3 regions of the Pectobacterium carotovorum genome follow, and region 3 is predicted to be linked to each of the others. Evidence: predicted binding sites of a transcription regulator. Region 3 holds the regulator's gene; each other region holds the start of a gene.

The links. The regulator LexA, encoded in region 3, represses DNA repair genes until DNA is damaged. The targets are predictions, from matches to a motif close to TNCTGTATGTACATACAGNA.
Positions count from the first base shown of each region.
Region 1: a site for LexA is predicted at 4,189-4,208, ahead of R9X49_RS15385 (DinI-like family protein). Genes of this name have one in related genera too.
Region 2: a site for LexA is predicted at 4,423-4,442, ahead of uvrB (excinuclease ABC subunit UvrB). Genes of this name have one in related genera too.

Region 1 covers NZ_JAXAFK010000003.1:165,047-171,701, forward strand. Annotated here, with positions in the region: gene R9X49_RS15355 (LysR family transcriptional regulator) at 1-190, shown strand, start outside; gene R9X49_RS15360 (LysR family transcriptional regulator) at 216-1,136, opposite strand; gene R9X49_RS15365 (MBL fold metallo-hydrolase) at 1,244-2,125, shown strand; gene R9X49_RS15370 (DsbA family protein) at 2,113-2,769, shown strand; gene R9X49_RS15375 (SMI1/KNR4 family protein) at 2,931-3,494, shown strand; gene R9X49_RS15380 (hypothetical protein) at 3,530-3,823, shown strand; gene R9X49_RS15385 (DinI-like family protein) at 4,244-4,483, shown strand; gene R9X49_RS15390 (hypothetical protein) at 4,525-5,013, opposite strand; gene R9X49_RS15395 (Ig-like domain-containing protein) at 5,106-6,655, opposite strand, start outside.
Region 2 covers NZ_JAXAFK010000001.1:977,390-984,044, reverse strand. Annotated here, with positions in the region: gene moaA (GTP 3',8-cyclase MoaA) at 1-395, opposite strand, end outside; molybdenum cofactor riboswitch at 383-531, opposite strand; gene yvcK (uridine diphosphate-N-acetylglucosamine-binding protein YvcK) at 818-1,750, shown strand; gene R9X49_RS04270 (glyoxalase) at 1,726-2,157, opposite strand; gene uvrB (excinuclease ABC subunit UvrB) at 2,186-4,198, opposite strand; gene R9X49_RS04260 (hypothetical protein) at 5,339-5,578, opposite strand; gene R9X49_RS04255 (hypothetical protein) at 5,685-6,655, opposite strand, start outside.
Region 3 covers NZ_JAXAFK010000002.1:304,051-310,705, reverse strand. Annotated here, with positions in the region: gene R9X49_RS13420 (LysR family transcriptional regulator) at 1-299, opposite strand, end outside; gene R9X49_RS13415 (pirin family protein) at 413-1,111, shown strand; gene zur (zinc uptake transcriptional repressor Zur) at 1,233-1,742, shown strand; gene R9X49_RS13405 (CsbD family protein) at 1,806-2,015, opposite strand; gene lexA (transcriptional repressor LexA) at 2,514-3,122, opposite strand; gene R9X49_RS13395 (diacylglycerol kinase) at 3,233-3,598, opposite strand; gene plsB (glycerol-3-phosphate 1-O-acyltransferase PlsB) at 3,726-6,194, shown strand; gene ubiA (4-hydroxybenzoate octaprenyltransferase) at 6,326-6,655, opposite strand, start outside.

The DNA.
Region 1 (6,655 bases), on a different contig from region 3:
GCTCACCGCATTGGATTATGCCGCCTCTGGCGTGGTCGTGCGGCCTTTCAGCATCGACGTGCCCTTTACGGTCAGCCTGATTCGTCCGCTGCACCGCCCTGCATCGGCGCTGGTCGACACCGTGATTGAGCAACTCAGACAGTACGCTGCCGGCGTGCCTTCACGTCTGGAACAGGTTCTGCGGCGCTAGCGTGCCGTCTGGGTCGTTAGCCCCGTCACTGCGCCGATGGCTGTGCCAGCGCCCGCCAGCGAGGGTCGTGAGCAAACCAGTCCACCAGAAAATCCAGCAGAGTACGCAGCGCGGCAGGCATCTGGCGGCGCGAGGTGTAAATGCCATAAATCCCCATCGCCTGCGGACGGTATTCCGGCAACAGCGCCACCAGCTGTCCGCTGGCGAGATAAGGTGTCACAGAATAGCGCGGTTGCAGCGCAATCCCAGCCCCTTCCAGCGCGCCCGCCAGCAGCACCAGCGATTCATTGCCGCTCAGATTACCGCTAACCGGAATCGTAAATTTTTCATCGCCGCGGGAAAAATGCCACAGGCTTTTGCCGAAATAGGTATAAGTCAGGCAGTTGTGAATCGAGAGATCGGTCAACTGTCTCGGAATACCGTGTTCATTCAAATAAGAAGGCGATGCACACAGCACCGACTCACAGCGTGCCAACGGTCGGGCAATCAGATTGGGATCCAGTTCGTTGGTGATGCGCAACGCCAGATCGATACGCTCCTCGACCAGATTCACCGCGCGGTTATTCATTTGCAGATCGATAGCGACCCGAGGATGGTGCCGCAGGAAAGCCGTGATCGCCATGCCGAGCGCACTCTGCGCCAGCGACTGCGAACAGCTAAGACGCAGCAAACCGCTTAACGTGGCATCGTCGGTCTCGGCCTCGACGCGCATATCCGCCGTCAGCGCCAGCATCTCCCGACAGCGCGCCAGCGTTTTTTCCCCGGCATCGGTCAGGCTCAGCTTGCGCGTCGTGCGGTGCAGTAACCGCGCCCCTGCCCACGCTTCCATCTCCGCCAGATAGCGCGTCACCATCGCCCGGGACATGTCCAGCGTCTCTGCCGCCGCGATCATGCTGCCGCGGTCTATAATAGTCACGAACACTTCTGCTGCCGTAATGCGATCCATAGATTAGTCCGTTCTATGCAACAAACAATTGCCAGTTTTGCGGTTTTTCGTACGATTAATGCAACATAACATGAACCCACTTTCTGTCATACCTGTGGAGTATCACCATGTCTAAATCTATCGCTTTTACCGTATCTTTACTCGCTGCCTCGCTGGGTCTGGCTTCTGCTGCTAACGCCGCCGAGTTAAAAATTGACGTGTTTAACCCTGGTGAAGCTAGCGTATTCCCTGTTTCTTCCGAAATTATCAGCGGCGATAAAGAAGTCGTCCTGATCGATGCGCAGTTCCAGCGTAACGATGCCCAAACGCTGGTTGATCGCATCAAAGCCACCGGAAAAAAACTGACCACCGTTTATATCAGCCATTCCGACCCTGACTACTACTTCGGTCTGGACGTGATCAAAGCCGCCTTCCCGGACGCGAAAATCATTGCTACTCAGGCCACTATCGACGCGATCAACGCCAGCAAAGACGGCAAAGTGGCGCACTGGGGCCCGGTTCTGAAAGAAAACGCGCCGAAAGAGATCGTGGTTCCTCAGCCGCTGGAAGGCGATAGCTTTACCGTTGACGGCAAAAAACTGGAAGTGAAAGGACTGAAAGGGCCAACGCCGGACCGTACTTACGTCTGGATCCCTTCACTGAAAGCCGTTGTGGGTGGTATTCCGGTGTCTGCCAACATCCACGTCTGGATTGCCGATACCCAAACGCCTGAGTCTCGCGTTCACTGGCGTGACACGCTGAAATCCATTGAAGCGCTGAAGCCGACCATCGTTGTACCGGGTCACTTTATCGCGCCAACAGATTACACCTTGAAAAACGTGACGTTCACGCTGCAATATCTGGAGACGCTGGAGAAAGAGCTGGCAAAAACCAAAGACTCTGCCGAGCTGATCGCTGCAATGAAAAAACACTACCCGACGCTGAAAGAAGAATCGGGTCTTGAGCTGAGCGCCAAGGTCCTGAAAGGTGAAATGAAGTGGCCACAGTAAGACTGCATTACATTTATGATCCACTGTGCGGCTGGTGCTACGGCGCCGCCCCACTCGCGCTGGCAGCGCAGGAGATTGACGGGCTGGATCTGATCCTCCACGGCGGCGGTATGATGACGGGCAGCAATAGCCGCACCATCACCCCCGAGTGGCACGATTATGTGATTCCCCACGATCGCCGTATTGCGCAAATGACCGGGCAGACCTTCGGGGAAAACTATTACGAAGGGCTGCTGCGCGACACCAGCGTCGTGTTGGATTCTGCGCCACCGACAGCTGCCGTACTCGCTGCGGAAGCGATGGATGACAAAGGCATGGTGATGCTGTACCAGATTGAGCGGGCGCACTACGTTTCCGGGCTCAAGATCGCCGATGCTGCCGTGCTGCGTCAGTGTGCGGAAGAAATCGGCCTGGATGGCGACGCCTTCAGCACCGAGTTCGCCTTTATTCAGGCAGAAACGCTGTCAAAACACATCAGCGCCAGCCGGGAATTACTGGCGAAAGTACGTGGACAAGGTTTCCCCACGTTTGCGCTGGAAGATGGCAACGGGAATTTCCAGCAAATTCCGGCAGCAAACTACCTCGGTCAGGTAGATGCATGGCGCAAGGTGCTGACACAGATGGTCAACCACGCCACCGCATAACGTTCTCATCACCCTTCCCAGGGAGCACGCTACGGCCTGTTCCCTTTTTTCATTCCCGATGCCGTCTGTATCTCATCCCTTTAAACCGCTAAAGTAGCTCCTTCGTGATAAATCAGCGAGCTACCGCGCTTATTCATCAATCCCGTTGAGAAGGAAGCAACATGAACGAACAGTGGTCTGTTTTTGAAACATGGTTGGAAGCACACTGGCCTGAAGGACGCAAAGCGCTCAATCCCCCCGCCACGGAACAAGAGATCGAGGCGCTTGAACACGCGCTTGGCACCTCTCTGCCCGAGGACTATAAAGCCTGCCTGCGTATTCACAACGGGCAAGATACCTACTCCGGCAGCATTTTTGAGAACACAGAATTCTTATCCACACATGCGGTACTGGAACAATGGGAAATCTGGCAGTCGCTGCTTAGTGAAGGGCAATTTGAGGGCATCGAGTCCAGCCCGGAAGACGGCATCAAGGCCGACTGGTGGAATGCAAAGTGGATCCCCTTCACCCACAACGGCGGCGGCGATCACTACTGTCTCGATCTCGATCCGGCTACCGGAGGCCAGCACGGCCAGATTATTACCATGTGGCACGACATGGACGAGAGAGAGAAACTGTCTTCCTCATTCGCAGACTGGTTCCAGAGCTATGTCTCCGACGTGATTGCCGGAAAGTACGTTTACTCTGATGAATACGGCGGGCTGACACCGATTGATGAGCTATGAATGCGCAAAGCAATCAATAACGGGAGCGATTTACCATGAAATTAAGCCACAGCTTTAGCAGTGCATTAAGAACGTTTGCCTATTTCATGGCCAGCGGCACGCAAAATACGCTTGAAGGCATTGATTACCTTTCACTCTACGGTGAAGAGCCCAGTGCGTTTGAACAGGTCTTCGCTATCTACGCCAATGTGCTAGAGCTGGATGAAGACGGCAACGTACTGAACGCCAAATATGCCGAAAAACGAGCCACAGACTATTTACGACAATACTGCGACCCCAGTTTCACCGTCGAACCGCCTTATGAAGACTGGGAAGTCGAATTGCATTAATGATCTACAACGTGAATTAACGAACACCGAGCAGTCGGTCAGCGTGCGAGCGCTTCTCTATGTTATAGTGAACTCTATCTCCCTGCGAAGAACCCGAGACAATAAGGGTGACAGGGATGCTGACAACGCTCAAACCAGACAACACCGCCAGACACACGAAACGATAACTGACAAATCATGACCGACGTAAAATCAGGTACACGCAACACGGTATCCACCGACTCTCGCGCTTCTCGCCTTAACCGCTTCTCCATCGCGCCGATGCTCGATAGTACGCATACAGCATATTAAACAATAAGATACATTAATCACGGGGTGCTATTGGGGTGCCCGACGTTATGTATTGGAAATAATTCATCATTGAATACTGGTTAAGCATACAGTATAAATACCTCACCAACTTAACTGAGGTATCCCGCAATGTTTGTTGAACTAGTCTACGATAAGCGCAACGTTTCCAGTATCCGCAATGCTCACTCGCTAATTGAAGGCGAGCTAACAAAGCGAGTTCACAGAGTCTTTCCAGATGCCGCAGTGAAAGCAAAAGCGATGCAGGCGAACGGCATCAATACCGACGCAAGCAAATCTGATAAAGCGATCATTGCTCGCGTTGTAGAAGAAATGTTCGATGAGTCCAATGATTGGCTGATTCTCGATTGATACGATACCCAGATACTGGGTATCTGTCGTTTTTTGCGTAATCAAATCGCAATCAGTGTTGCTGACGTGTCGTAAAAATACAGCGTGCCAGATGCGATGATTTCTATCCTGATGTTTGTTACAGAGCCGACAATTCCGGCGTTGTACGGAATCGTTATCCATCGCGCAGAGTTACCCCACGCGATTCTGATCGGCGTCGATGAGTTGAGCGGCGGCGATAGTGCGTTTTGTACTGTGCCGTCCGGTAACTCTGTTACCCACGTAATATTATCTGCACGCAGTTGAACAGGTTGTGCGTTTCCGCTGCGTGTCACAATGATATTGCTCGATGTGAATTGCCCAAACGAGGCCGCATCAATAACCGGGATACTGATTTCCATCATCCAATATTTTTGCGCCGAAACAGTCATCCCAGACCAGCGTTTAACAGAATTATCAGCATCAAAAATAGGTGAGTCGGCAATATCAACGGGTTCAGTTGGGAACAATTTTTTGAACACGCCGCCGTCATTGATCCACGCGGCGGCCACGCGTTTAATCGTCCCAGCATCGTTAATGTCGAGACGTTTAACGGGGGAAAACGAGCCCCCGGATTCACGAAATATTGGCATTTAACCCCTCGCTAAACCTGATACCAGATATGGCCCTGAGCGTATCCGCTGGCGCTGGATGGCGGTTCACTCGTCGATATCGTGTATCCCACCCCTATGTTATCGCGCGCTGTCGGTTTGTCAGGTACGTCCAGCAGATTCTGGGATTTCTCCAGATAGTCTCCGCCCGATTTCCCCCACGCACTAAACACGATAGGATTCGCGCCCACGTCAACGCAGTAGCGGTGATACACCTCGGTCGTGTTATACGGGTAGAACGTCTGGCGAATGCCTGCGTCGGTCGTTCTGATGACGTCCAGCATGCCAGCAAGTGCGACGGGATAATTCCGCGCTAACGTCGCATTGCTCGTTAACGACTGAAATTTACGACCAGGTGATATGACGGTATTCAGGTTATCAATCCCGATTGATGCGCTGGCTTGCGGAACAGCACCAACTTCAGCAGCCGTGAGCCCGTCTTTTGTTGCCAGCGCCGCCAGCCCTAGATTGCTCCGCGCTGCGGCCTGATCTGTCGCGCCAGCGGTGGCAATCTCAGATAGATTGTTATCGATCTGCAAGTAAACTTCAGGCAAGACTTCTTCAGTCGCAGTGATTGTTATCGAATCAGTAACGCCTGAGCTGGCACCTGTGAGCGTGAGCGTTGCCGTTCCACCAGAGCTGATCGTTAATATGCCGTCAACTGATAGCGTAGCTATTGTCGAATCAGACGATGATGCCTGCACCGATTCAGTGTAGTTGGGCGGGCTGTACGTGATCGGTACGGCGTACGTTCTGTCAGCAATCAGATTTGGCGGAGCATTGCCGATATCGATATTAGTCAGGAAAATATGCTGTGTTATCGTTGCGGTAGAGGCTAACCCGGTTGATACACTGGCGATTACGCTCTGAGTGCCGCTGACGCCGCTGTTTGCTGTGTACAGGCCGTTACTATCGACGCTACCTAGCGCAGGATCGGTTACGCTCCATGTAACGGGGTAATCAGCGGCAACACCAGCAGGTAAAACAGTTGCAGCCAACTGCTGCTGTCCACCAGCGTTTACTGTGCTGCTTGACGGGGAAATGATAATCGCGGACGGCACATCCGGTTTATCGGTGCTGACGCCCTGGATGTAGAAAACAGTAAATATCGTGCTGCTATCACCTCTGTTACTGGTGTAATCAAAGTTTATAGCCTCACCGGCTGTAAGTTGCATATCCACCAGCGTGCTGAATGGCAGCAATTCGCGGCGGTGGTGTCCATGTCCACGCGAACCAGTCACATACCCGTAAAATGGGGTTTTATTGACGACTGTGCCATTCACTAAAAGTTGACTCTCCCAATAATCACGGCTCTCTACACCGTCTGCCGTGTAGTGACCGATGATCAAAATCTGCACGCAGTCGGTCGGCGCGTTCAGTATCGCCTGCCCTTGAGCGGCGATATTCACTTGTGCAACTTGCAGGTTGCCCACGCGGGTCAGCGAGTCGTTAATCTCGTCGATCTCGCCGTCTATGATGTCGGTGCGCTCTTTGAGTCGCCGTGGCGATACAACCGTCGTTCCGCTCGTACCTTCAGTGACTT
Region 2 (6,655 bases), on a different contig from region 3:
AACTGGCGTGCATCCAGGCTGTCCACGCTAACGTTCAGCGCGGTTAGTCCCGCATCGCGCCACTGCGCAACATCCCGCGCAAGACGATAGCCGTTGGTGGTCACGGCCAGCGTACGAATCGCGGGGTTTTCGCGGATTGCGGCGATAATATCGACAAAGTCACGGCGCAGAGACGGTTCACCGCCAGTAAGGCGAACTTTTTCCGTCCCCAATTCGGCGAAAGCGCGGCTGACGCGCCGGATTTCATCAAGTGACAAAAAGCGATGCGGATTGGTGCCATTGGCCTGATAACCATCCGGCAGACAGTAGGTACAACGAAAATTGCAGACGTCTGTGATAGACAGACGCAAATAGTAGAACTTGCGCGCAAACGCATCAGTCAGTTGACTCACCATAAACACCTTTCCAAATACGGGAGATGCAGGCATTTCTACCTCGCACCCTGGTGACCGCGAAGGCCACGGCCAGGGCACCGTATCACGCGCACTACGCGCATCACTTAGGCACCAAGGCTAGGAGTTTGATTCCTATCGGTTATCCGTTAAGCAGCGGTGGATCAACCAATAAAGAATCGTGATTTCATTGAACAGTCTACTGCGAAAAAGCGCAGTCAACCACTCTCAAAACCGGTATATAAATAAATATATAACGAATTTTCAATACCTTATGATGCACAGCATACGGGAAAATGCGCCGCAGAAATTGTCTCAGGTCATGCCCGTGTGAGGATTTTTCGCGTTTTAAGCTGAAATCAGCTACCTTAGCGACGATCGTCATATGTCGTTCATATTCCTCTGGCTTATTCATAAGGTTTTCTATGCGCAATCGCACGTTGGCCGACCTCGACAGGGTTGTCGCACTAGGAGGCGGACACGGCTTAGGTCGTGTTATGTCTTCACTTTCTTCCCTGGGTTCACGGCTAACCGGCATCGTCACGACGACGGATAACGGTGGCTCTACTGGCCGCATCCGGCGCTCCGAAGGCGGCATTGCCTGGGGCGATACCCGCAATTGCCTGAATCAACTCATTACTACGCCCAGCGTGGCGTCTGCGATGTTTGAGTACCGGTTTAACGGTAACGGTGAACTTGCCGGACACAATCTGGGTAATCTGATGCTAAAAGCGCTCGATCACCTGAGCGTGCGCCCGCTGGAAGCCATCAATCTGATTCGCAACCTGCTCAAGGTGGATGCCTTTTTAATTCCGATGTCCGAGCATCCGGTCGATTTGATGGCGATTGATGAACAGGGCAACCCCGTTTATGGCGAAGTCGAGATCGATCAACTGGCGGCTTTACCGCAAGATTTGATGTTGTACCCGACGGTGCAGGCCACGCGCGAGGCGATTGATGCCATCGCCAAAGCCGACCTGATTTTGATTGGCCCCGGCAGTTTTCTGACTAGCCTGATGCCGCTGCTGCTGCTGGACGATCTGACACAGGCGCTCCGCCGCACGCCCGCCCCCATGGTCTACATCGGCAATCTGGGCAGCGAGCAGAGTAACCCCGCCGCCCGTCTGACGCTGGCGGAGAAACTGTCCTGGATTGAACACAAAGTGGGTAAATCGGTGGTGGATGTAGCGATAGTCGGCCCGAAAGTCGATGTCAGTCAGATGGGCGACCGCCTGATCGTGCAGCAAGAACTGGCCGCAGCAGATGTGCCTCACCATCATGACCGTGAGCTACTGCGCCAGGCTATCGATCGTGCGCTACAGCTGCTGGGTTCTCAATCCCGCAGCCACGGCGTATAAGTCACGCCAATCAGAATCCCTTCGGGACTCAGGAAACGCGTGACCTGCTGTCCCCAGGGTTCAAGGCGGTTCTCGACCAGCAGCGCATAGCCTTGCGCTTTTAGCGTACCGGTCGCTTCCGCCATGTCTGCCACTTCAAATTCCAGCCAGCTTTGCGGTTCAGGAAGATCCGCAGGCCAGTTCCCGTGCCCGAAACAGGATTCGCTGGCCTGTGACAGCGGCCACAGGGCGAAATGTTTCACACCATCCATTTCATCGCTCACCAGATAGTCGCTCCCTTCCGCAACAGGCTTCAGCGGTAACTTCAGCGTATCGACATAGAGCGCATGGCTGGCAGACAGCGATTTCACGATCGGCCCGAAACCCGCCACAAACAACACCTCAACACCCGGTATAATAGGGTCCATCATTGATCCTCAGTGAGCGCTGGCATCGTTAGGATGCAGCGATAAATTGTGCGCGCAGTGCCTGTAGCTCATCGCGCAAGGCGGCAGCTTCTTCAAATTCAAGATTCTGCGCATGCGTCAGCATCTTGCTTTCCAGCTCGCGGATTTTCAGCTCCAGGGCCTTCGGCGTCATAAGCTCATAGCGTGGGGCCGGTTCTGCCGCTTTACGGCTGCCTCGCCCTTTGCCTCTGTTCGTCGGCTGCCCCAGTTGCAGAATATCGGATATTTTCTTGTTGAGCCCCTGCGGCACAATCCCGTGCTCGGTGTTGTACGCCTCCTGCTTCTCACGACGGCGTTCCGTTTCGCCAATCGCCTTCGCCATGGATGGCGTAATCTTGTCGCCGTAGAGAATCGCCTTCCCGCGCAGGTTACGCGCCGCACGGCCAATCGTCTGGATCAGGGAACGTTCGGAACGCAGGAAGCCCTCTTTATCGGCATCCAGAATCGCCACCAGCGACACTTCAGGCATATCCAACCCTTCACGCAACAGGTTGATACCCACCAGCACGTCAAACTCACCCAGGCGCAAATCACGGATAATTTCCACACGTTCGACGGTATCAATATCCGAGTGCAGATAACGTACCCGCTCGCCGTGCTCTTCCAGATATTCCGTAAGGTCTTCCGCCATGCGCTTGGTCAGCGTAGTGACCAGCACACGTTCGTTAACCGCCGCACGCTGGCGAATCTCGGAAAGCAGGTCGTCCACCTGTGTCGCCACAGGCCGCACTTCGATGATCGGGTCGAGCAACCCGGTGGGACGCACCACCTGATCGATCACTTCACCGCCCGATTTTTCCAGCTCATAGTTACCCGGCGTCGCGGACACATAGATCGTCTGCGGCGCCAGCGCTTCAAACTCTTCAAATTTCATCGGACGGTTATCCAGCGCCGAAGGCAGCCGGAAACCGTACTCGACCAGCGTCTCTTTACGCGCGCGGTCGCCGCGATACATACCGCCAATCTGCGGCACGGTAACGTGGGATTCATCAATGACCAGCAGCCCATCCGCCGGTAAATAGTCAAACAGCGTCGGCGGCGGCTCGCCGGGACCACGCCCGGAAAGGTAGCGTGAGTAGTTTTCGATACCAGAGCAATAGCCTAGTTCGTTCATCATCTCCAGATCAAACTGCGTGCGCTGGCTTAGCCGCTGCTCTTCCACCAGCTTATCATTCGCCAGCAGCACCTTTCTGCGATCGGCCAGTTCCACCTTGATGTCTTCCATCGCCTGCAAAATACGCTCACGCGGCGTCACGTAGTGCGTTTTGGGGTAGATGGTATAGCGCGGCACCGTCTGGAGGACGTGCCCTGTCAGCGGGTCAAACAGCGATAGCCGCTCCACTTCTTCATCGAATAGTTCAACACGCAGCGCAATTTCGTCAGATTCCGCTGGGAAGATATCGATCACCTCACCGCGCACGCGGAACGTACCGCGCTGGAACGCCTGATCGTTGCGGGAATATTGCAGTTCAGCCAGACGCCGCAAAATAGCACGCTGGTCAATCAGCATCCCCTGCGTCAGGTGCAGCATCATTTTCAGATAGAGATCGGGATCGCCCAGACCATAGATAGCGGACACCGAAGCCACGACGATCACATCACGCCGCTCCAGCAACGCTTTTGTCGCGGAAAGACGCATTTGCTCAATATGTTCGTTAACCGATGCATCTTTTTCAATGAAGGTGTCCGAACTCGGGACGTAGGCTTCCGGCTGATAATAGTCGTAGTACGAAACGAAGTATTCGACGGCATTATCAGGAAAGAATTCTTTCATTTCGCCATACAGCTGAGCCGCCAGCGTTTTATTTGGCGCTAGCATCATCGTCGGCCGATTGAGGTCGGCAATCACGTTGGCGATCGTGAACGTCTTACCCGAACCAGTTACTCCGAGCAGCGTTTGGTGCGCTAACCCGTCTTCCAGGCCCTCTTTTAAACGACGAATGGCCTCAGGCTGATCGCCTGCCGGTTTAAAGTCAGAATTCAGTGTAAATACTTTACTCATCGTTAAGCACGCTACTTATCGTTATTACGCATCGCGCAATGCGATGTTCGTGGGTGGATGCTCGGAGGCAGGTAAAAGGCACAAGCTGACGATTTCAGGCACGGCTGTAGGTCGTCATCGGCATCCCTTGTCGCACCGTTATCATACTGACAGCGACCACGCTGACGCATGCGACATACGAGCTTTATTTTGAATGCCAATTGCGAAATCCGCCACCGCAATGATACTGGATATAAAAACAGCATCAAGAGAATTATCGCTGGATTGGATGATTAATCAACAAATGAATTTGCTAGCACATCCATCTTCAATCTACCAGATAAAATCATCATGATTTATCCCCAGACTTGGTAAAAATGTAACATGCAGGGACACGTGGTGACGTTAATTTATGCAACTACGCACCATTGCTGCTTAAGACGCTTGATTTTACTTAAGCATATGATAATAAATAGATTAGCAAAACCGTGGAGAATAGCGCCAACCTGGCGACAACCCGCGCCAGCTCTCGGTTAGAACGCGTTGTCTATCCATAATACACATAGTTATCCACAGAAATGGTGGATAACTCCCACAACCCCGCATCAGCACTGAGTTAGAGAAATACCCGCTTCATTCGTGATTCCCTCTGATATGGATTTTCTTCACACTCTTTCTGTGATTTATCGCATAAGTATTAGACGGAAAAAGACTAAAAACAGCAGAGAGCTAAATCGCAACAATTCAGGCATGGCGGGGAGTTAGGGGAAAATTCAAGAAGGTTTTAGCTATTAATCCATACCTGTTTTCAGGAAAAAATGCGATTAGCCCCTTTACAAGAAATGATGTGCTGTCGCAGACATCTGTTTGTTGATGACAGCATGTCGTACTACTACAGTACGATTGAGTAAAAATCGAAAGAGAATGAGATGAAAAGGTGAAGAACGGTTCATCCTAACTTTGGAAGATATCCAATCCCCCTGATAAGCATGAGTGGGAACAGTGATATAACGTTATCGTTTTAGAAACGAAAAACGTTGGCCTTCCAAGGCAAACCCAATAATGGGGCGAGCAGCAGAGGAAGCCAACGTATATAGCATGCAATGTATCACGCGTTTACATCAAGAAACAATAAATTAACCATTGATTTTACTTAAGATATTAATGTTCAGAACGCGTTTTTTTCTCTGTTTCTGAATCGGGTATGCTGGGCAGTTCAGGTAACTTTTTCTTTCTTCTTTCAGCATTCACATTAATTAATAATGTTTTTCTGCACTCACGCCAGTCTTTATCCGTTGGTTGCACGCCATGTTGATGGCCAGTGTAATATTTCACCTCATCACTTTTTATTTGCTTTGATAGATTTTTATCATAATAAACCAACCAGCAATAGTATGTCATAGTATTATCCTCAAAATATAATATAGAAATTATTAGATCATGGCAGGTAAAATCACCAAATATTTCTAAGGTGACAATAATTCAACCACGCCGAAATAAAATTACATCAATGACCAAATACATTCTTAACCTCTTCAACTAAACCAACGTACTGTGTTTTCAATGCACGTAGATTATATGATTTCGTATAATTCCAGTCTTTATCCCATCCTTCGCTACTAAACGTGCAAACATTTAGTTCTCCCAACTCCTTGAGAATTTTATCTAAATGTTCGTTGACCGTGCTAATAGATGACAGATTTGTACTAAAACCCTGTCCACGCCAGCGGACATTATCAGCAGCAGTGAAAGGAAGAGGTATGAGTTTGCCATAACTATTTTCCAATATTTTTTCATCTGCATTTATCTGAAAACGCATTGCGGCAGCTCCACCTTTAGTGAAAGTAATTTCACCCTCTTTCACACTTCTTAAAAGCATGGATGATGGCCCGAATGCATAAATTTCCCCATCAACACCAATGAGTGGAAACAGTTTCAGAAAGGCACTAAACGCACTATAATTCCCCGTGCCGTATGAGCAGTATTCAGCTTTATAAACAACCTGTCTGTAAGGATGAGACTCTACACGCAACACGTGATCGGTAATGGAGTTTTCATTTTTTGATAATAACCCTAACCCTAACTCTGCGCTACGTAGAAATTTTATATCATTCCATTTTTTATAAATAATTTTCGCTTCATTACTCAACATTTTGAACGTTTTTTCTATTGCATCATCTTTATCTAATACAGATTTAAGATAACTCAAACTTTGCCCAAATGAGTCTGCAATTTGTAAAGCGGACTTTATTTTACAGAATGAAAGATCGACTTTGCACGACTCCAGGACATAATAAAGATTACTTAATGCTAACAAATCCTGAATCATGCACTGTTTTTTCAACAGTTCTTGTGCCATCAAGGTATTCGATATTTCATTGAGATATCCCGTCGACATCCAGGGAAAAATATCTGACCAATTAGCGATCCAAGCACCAAGGACGGTATAATCCCCTTCGAGTGAAGCATCAGCTTTAT
Region 3 (6,655 bases):
GTCAGGTGCGTTTCCCAGCCGCGTGCCAGTGCTTCCGCATCCGTAGTGAGCTTATCCGCGGCTTCCAGCAGGATACGCCCACGTTCCAGTAGCATGCGCCCGACATTCGTGAATTTAGTACGATGTCCGGAACGATCGAACAACACCACATCCAACTCTTCTTCCAGTTTCTGCATGGTATAGCTCAGCGCCGAAGGCACTCTACCCAGTTCGTCTGCCGCAGCGGCAAAGCTGCCACGACGATCGATCGCATCCATAACCCTCAAGGCTTCCAGCGTCAATGCTCGTTCTTTCGCCATCTTCGTACTCATTCAGGAATTTTGAATATACCCACCAGATTAACTAGCTAACAATCCAACGTCCACACAATTACTATCGGTTTAAGAAATAATTATCTGGGGGGATAAAGATTATGATCACACGAAGAGCAGCGGGGCAATGCGGCCAGGCCGACTATGGCTGGTTGCAGGCACGCTATACATTCTCTTTTGGTCACTATTTTGACCCACAGCTGCTGGGCTACGCCTCTCTGCGCGTGCTCAATCAGGAAGTATTGGCGCCGGGGGCATCATTCCAGCCGCGAACCTACCCACGGGTTGATATCCTGAATATTATTCTTCAGGGTGAGGCAGAATACCGCGACAGCAACGGTTGCCACATTCAGGCCAAAGCCGGAGATGTGCTGTTGCTCGCCACTCAGCCAAACGTCAGCTATAGCGAACATAATACCAACGCCAGTAAGCCACTGACGAGGCTGCAACTATGGCTGAACGCCTGCCAGACCCGAGAGAACAGCCCGTTACAGCGCATGGAATTAGATCCATCAAGCCATACTCTGCTTGCCTCGCCGGAAGGTGAACAGACCAGCCTGCAACTACGCCAGCAGGTTTGGATCCATCATGTCGATCTCCAGCAGAATGAGCAAAGCACGATCGCACTACAGGGCAATCAGGCATACCTCCAGTTGATCCACGGTTCAATGGTGGTAAAAGGCGGTCAGCACAGTGAAGCCCTACACTGCGGCGACGGTGCCTTTATTAAAGAAGAAGCAGCGTTGACGCTACAGGCAGAAGCACCTTTGCGAGCGCTGCTCATCGACCTGGTCGTGTAGCGTTCTGTCCGTTGTTTTTACAGGAAGTGGTTTTTGCAGGAAAACGCCGCCAGTTCGGCGTTTTTATTCAGTCGTGGTAAGATATCCGTCTTGTTCCTCAATGCGTCAGGGTGATATGACAATGGATTCAACCAAACAGGACAAACTTCTTGCCCAGGCTGAACAGATTTGTCAGCAGCGCGCTGTGCGTCTCACGCCGCAGCGGTTAGAGGTTTTACGCCTAATGGCACAGCAGTCCGGTGCTATCAGCGCTTATGACCTGCTGGATCTGCTGCGCGTTTCCGAACCTCAGGCGAAACCGCCGACCGTCTATCGCGCACTGGATTTTCTGCTGGAACAAGGCTTCATTCATCGCGTCGAGTCAAACAACAGCTACGTGCTGTGTCACCATATCGAAGACCACAGCCATACGTCAGCTCTGTTCATCTGCGATCGCTGCGGACAGGTTACAGAACGTCAAACCGAAGGTGTAGAAGAAACGCTGCGTAGTCTGGCACAGCAGTCAGGATTTACGCTACGCCACAGCGTTGTGGAAGCTCACGGGCTGTGTGGTGGCTGTCAGGAAGTGGCATCGTGCAATCAGCCGGATCATTGCGATCACGACCATACGGTTCCGATTAAAAAGCGTTAATCTCTATTAAAAAACGATAGCCCCGAGGGCTATCGTCCTTTCAGCGAAGAGCTATCGCGTTCACTACCAGTGATATTTGTGGTGCTCTTCCCAGTGCTTCACTTCTTTCTCTGCCGCTTCTTTTGCGTACCCGTAACGCTCCTGGATTCTCCCTACCAGTTGGTCACGCTTACCTTCGATGACCGTCAGATCGTCATCCGTTAATTTACCCCATTGCTCTTTCGCTTTACCTTTAAACTGTTTCCAGTTACCGCTGGCTTGGTCTTTATTCATAAGAATCTCCATACCTTAGGTGTATTGCGCATAAATGAATCATGACTACCGACGTAGGCGTCAGTGTCAGATAAATCGGTCTATTCAGTAAGCAGCGTCATCATGGTGTGAACCATCACGGTGTTCTTCGCCACTGTCTCCCTTGACTGCCGGGCTAACCTAAATGTGATGGCTGGTAATCAATCACCAAACGACCAAATCAAGATTAAAATGCTTACCTTGATAAAAATTATAGCCGAATATTTCACTTAAAATGAAAAACCAGGAATCAGTAACTGGGCAAGACGTTAAGAAAGAGAAAATCACCGCAAAAGCAGAGGAAAAACAGGTGGTAAGAGGAATCGCAGAAAACGCACGCTAAATGTAACGAAATATATACAGCCAGCAGATTAACACACGGGGGCAACCCACACATAAAGTGACTAGCACATGAAGCAATTAACACAAAGAGGATGATGCACTGACTCAAACAGACGAGCAGTGCATCTCGGTGAATCGTTAGCTCCAGTCACTGTTACGAATGACGCCAACCGCTAAGCCTTCTATCGAAAAGCTTTGTTGACGCAGGTCGACAACAATGGGGGCAAACTCTTCGTTTTCCGCGAGAAGATGCACTGTATTGCCCTGCTTTTTCAGGCGCTTCACCGTCACTTCATCATCAATACGTGCGACGACAATCTGACCGTTGCGTACATCTTCTGTTTTATGCACGGCCAGTAAATCGCCATCCATAATACCAATATCTTTCATCGACATACCGCTCACCCGCAGCAAAAAGTCAGCGCTGGGTTTGAACATGGCTGGGTCAACCTGATAGTGACATTCGATATGTTCCTGCGCCAGCAGAGGCTCACCTGCAGCCACGCGACCAACCAGAGGAATACCCGTCTCTTCTTCCATCAGCAGACGAATACCGCGAGAAGCACCCGATACAATTTCAATCACACCTTTACGCGCCAGCGCTTTCAGATGTTCTTCAGCCGCATTGGGAGAGCGAAACCCCAGCTGTTGAGCAATTTCCGCGCGCGTTGGCGGCATTCCGGTCTGCGCAATATGATCGCGGATCAGGTCATAAACCTGCTGCTGCCTTGCTGTTAATACTTTCATTCCGCCCCCTGGTTGTTTATACAGTCTTGCTGTGAGTATATACAGGTAAGCCACAATTGGGAATGGAGATATCGGCAAAGCCTCTGACTTTTATTCATTTATGCGTACCGTCAGGCAAAATGTTGCCAGAGGATGCTGCCCCACACGACAGCGGCTAACACGATGGCAACAAAAACAGCCGCCGAGCCGATATCTTTCGCCCTTCCGGATAATTCGTGATGCTCAGGGCCAATACGATCGACAACTGCTTCAATCGCGCTATTAGCCAACTCAAAAAGCATAATCAATACGACAGACCCGATCAGCAGCAGTTTTTCGACCAGCGTAACTGGCAGCAAACACGCAATAATCACGCCGACAATCGTCAGTATTGTTTCCTGACGAAACGCCGCCTCATGCTGCCACGCCTGCTTTAGCCCCTTAAGGGAATAACCGGTCGCCTTAATAATCCGGGTCATCCCCGTTGCTTTATTCATTTATCCTCCATTATTTACGCAAAATAGTTCGCATTTTAACGCACCTACGTTGTCTCATCACCACAGATCTCCGGCGCAGTTTCTGGTATCCTTGCGGCGCATTGCTAACAAGAGGCTCCAAGTTGTTATGTCAGGTTGGCGTAAAATTTACTATAAACTATTGAATCTCCCACTAAAACTGCTGGTTAAAAGCAAAGTTATTCCCGCAGATCCCGTGGTCGAGCTAGGGTTAGATCCCTCACGTCCTATACTCTATGTTCTGCCTTATAACTCTCAGGCAGATCTCTTGACGCTACGTGCGAAGTGCCTGGCATTGGGGTTACCCGATCCCTCGCAGTCGTTCGAATTCAACGGCGTCGAACTCCCCAGCCACGTCTTTATTAATGACGGGCCGCGCGTCTTTCGCTATTACGTTCCCAAGCAGAAATCCGTCAAGCTGTTCCACGACTATCTGGATTTGCATCGCGCTAATCCAGATTTAGACGTACAGATGGTGCCGGTTTCTGTAATGTTTGGGCGTTCTCCGGGTCGGGAAAGCCACGCTCAGGCCGCACCACACCTGCGCTTGCTCAACGGCATTGAGAAATTCTTCGCCGTCCTGTGGCTAGGCCGAGACAGCTTTGTCCGCTTCTCCAGCCCGGTGTCGCTGCGCTATATGGCGACCGAACATGGTACTGACAAAACCATAGCCCACAAACTGGCGCGCGTCGCGCGTATGCACTTCTCCCGCCAGCGTTTGGCGGCGGTTGGCCCGCGTTTGCCGGTACGTCAGGAGCTGTTTAATAAGCTGCTGGATTCCAAAGCAATCAAGAAAGCCGTAGACGATGAGGCGCGCAGTAAGAAGATTTCTACTGAGAAAGCGCAGCAGAACGCGATTGCGCTGATGGAAGAAATCGCCGCCGACTTCTCCTACGAAGCCGTGCGTCTGTCGGATCGCGTCTTAAGCTGGACGTGGAACCGCCTTTATCAAGGGATCAACGTCCATAACGCCGAACGCGTTCGTCAGTTGGCGCAGGATGGTCACGGCATTGTCTATGTGCCCTGCCACCGCAGCCATATGGACTATTTGCTGCTGTCCTATGTCCTGTACCATCAGGGCTTAGTGCCGCCGCACATCGCCGCCGGTATCAACCTGAATTTCTGGCCGGCAGGCCCGATCTTCCGCCGTCTTGGCGCTTTCTTTATTCGCCGTACCTTCAAAGGCAACAAGCTGTATTCCACGATTTTCCGTGAATATCTGGGTGAACTGTTTGCCCGCGGCTATTCGGTGGAATACTTCATGGAAGGCGGGCGTTCGCGCACGGGTCGTCTGTTGGAACCCAAAACCGGTACACTGGCCATGACCATTCAGGCCATGCTCAGAGGCGGTACGCGTCCTATCACGCTGGTGCCGATTTATGTCGGCTACGAGCATGTGATGGAAGTCGGCACCTATGCGAAAGAGCTGCGCGGTGCGGTGAAGGAAAAAGAAGGCTTTATGCAGATGGTGCGCGGTTTGCGCAAACTGCGTAATCTCGGCCAGGGGTATGTGAACTTTGGCGAACCGCTCCCGCTGACAACCTACCTGAACCAGCATGTTCCGCAATGGCGTGACGCGATTGATCCTATTGAAGCACAGCGCCCAAGCTGGCTAACGCCGACGGTGCAGGATATCTCTATGGATATCATGGTGCGCATCAATAATTCTGCGGCAGCAAACGCAATGAACCTGTGTTCTACAGCCTTGCTGGCATCGCGCCAGCGCTCACTGACACGCGAGCAAATGCAAGAACAGCTGGATTGCTATCTGCAACTGCTGCGCCAGGTTCCTTACCACAAAGATATTACGGTTCCGAAAAAGACAGCGGATGAACTGTTGGAACATGCGCTGAGCATGAACAAGTTCGAAGTCGAGAAGGACAGCATTGGCGATATCATCATTCTGCCGCGCGAGCAGGCCGTTCTGATGACGTACTATCGCAATAACATCCAGCATCTGTTGGTCTTACCGTCGCTGATCGCCAGCATCGTCATCCACCACCGCCGGATTACGCTTGCCGAAGTCGTGCGACAGATCGCGCTGATTTATCCGCTGCTGCAATCCGAGCTGTTCCTGCATTATTCCAAAGAGCAGTTACCGGGCGTGCTGGAAACGTTGGCTAACGAACTGATTCAACAGCAACTGCTGTGCAGCCGTGACGGTGAACTGGCTATCAACCCGCCACGTATCCGTACGCTGCAATTGCTGTCAGCTGGCGTGCGTGAAACGCTGCAACGCTATGCGATTACGCTGTCGTTGCTGTGTGCGAATCCGGAAATCAACCGCGGAACGCTGGAGAAGGAAAGCCGGAACATGGCACAACGCCTGTCCGTCCTGCACGGTATCAACGCTCCAGAGTTCTTTGATAAAGCTGTGTTCTCAACGCTGGTCGCTACCTTACGGACAGAAGGGTATATCACCGACAGCGCGGAAGCTGCGCAAGGCGATATCGTGGCGATCTACAACATTCTCGGCGATCTGATCACCCCGGAAGTTCGGTTGACCATTGAAAGCGCCAGCTCATCTACTGAAATGGAAGCCGATAGTCAGGCAGTGGAAGAGACGATGCAGGAGTAGCCAGCGGGAAATGGCGGACGACACGCCGCCATCAAACCGCAGGCGCGTTTAGCATGACAAACACATCTGAATGTTCCGCCATAAAAAAAGCAGCGAGAAATCGCTGCTTTTTTTATCTCTGATGCTCAAGCTTACAGGCCAAACAGCACACCGATAAATATCGCCATTCCTGCGTATTTATTATTGTGGAACGCCTTAAAACAGGCATCGCGCTCGCGACCGGCAGTGAGTATTTGCTGATAGACAAACATCCCAGCCGCCACCAGCAGCGAAATGTAATAGGAGGTTCCCAATCCGCTGATCTTTCCTAAAATCAGCAGCAGCGCCAGCATGCTAAACTGCAATAACCCGATGATAATATTGTCAAAGCGGCCAAATAATATCGCGGTGGATTTCACACCGATCTTCAGGTCATCATCGCGGTCTACCATCGCATATTGGGTATCGTAGGCGACCGTCCA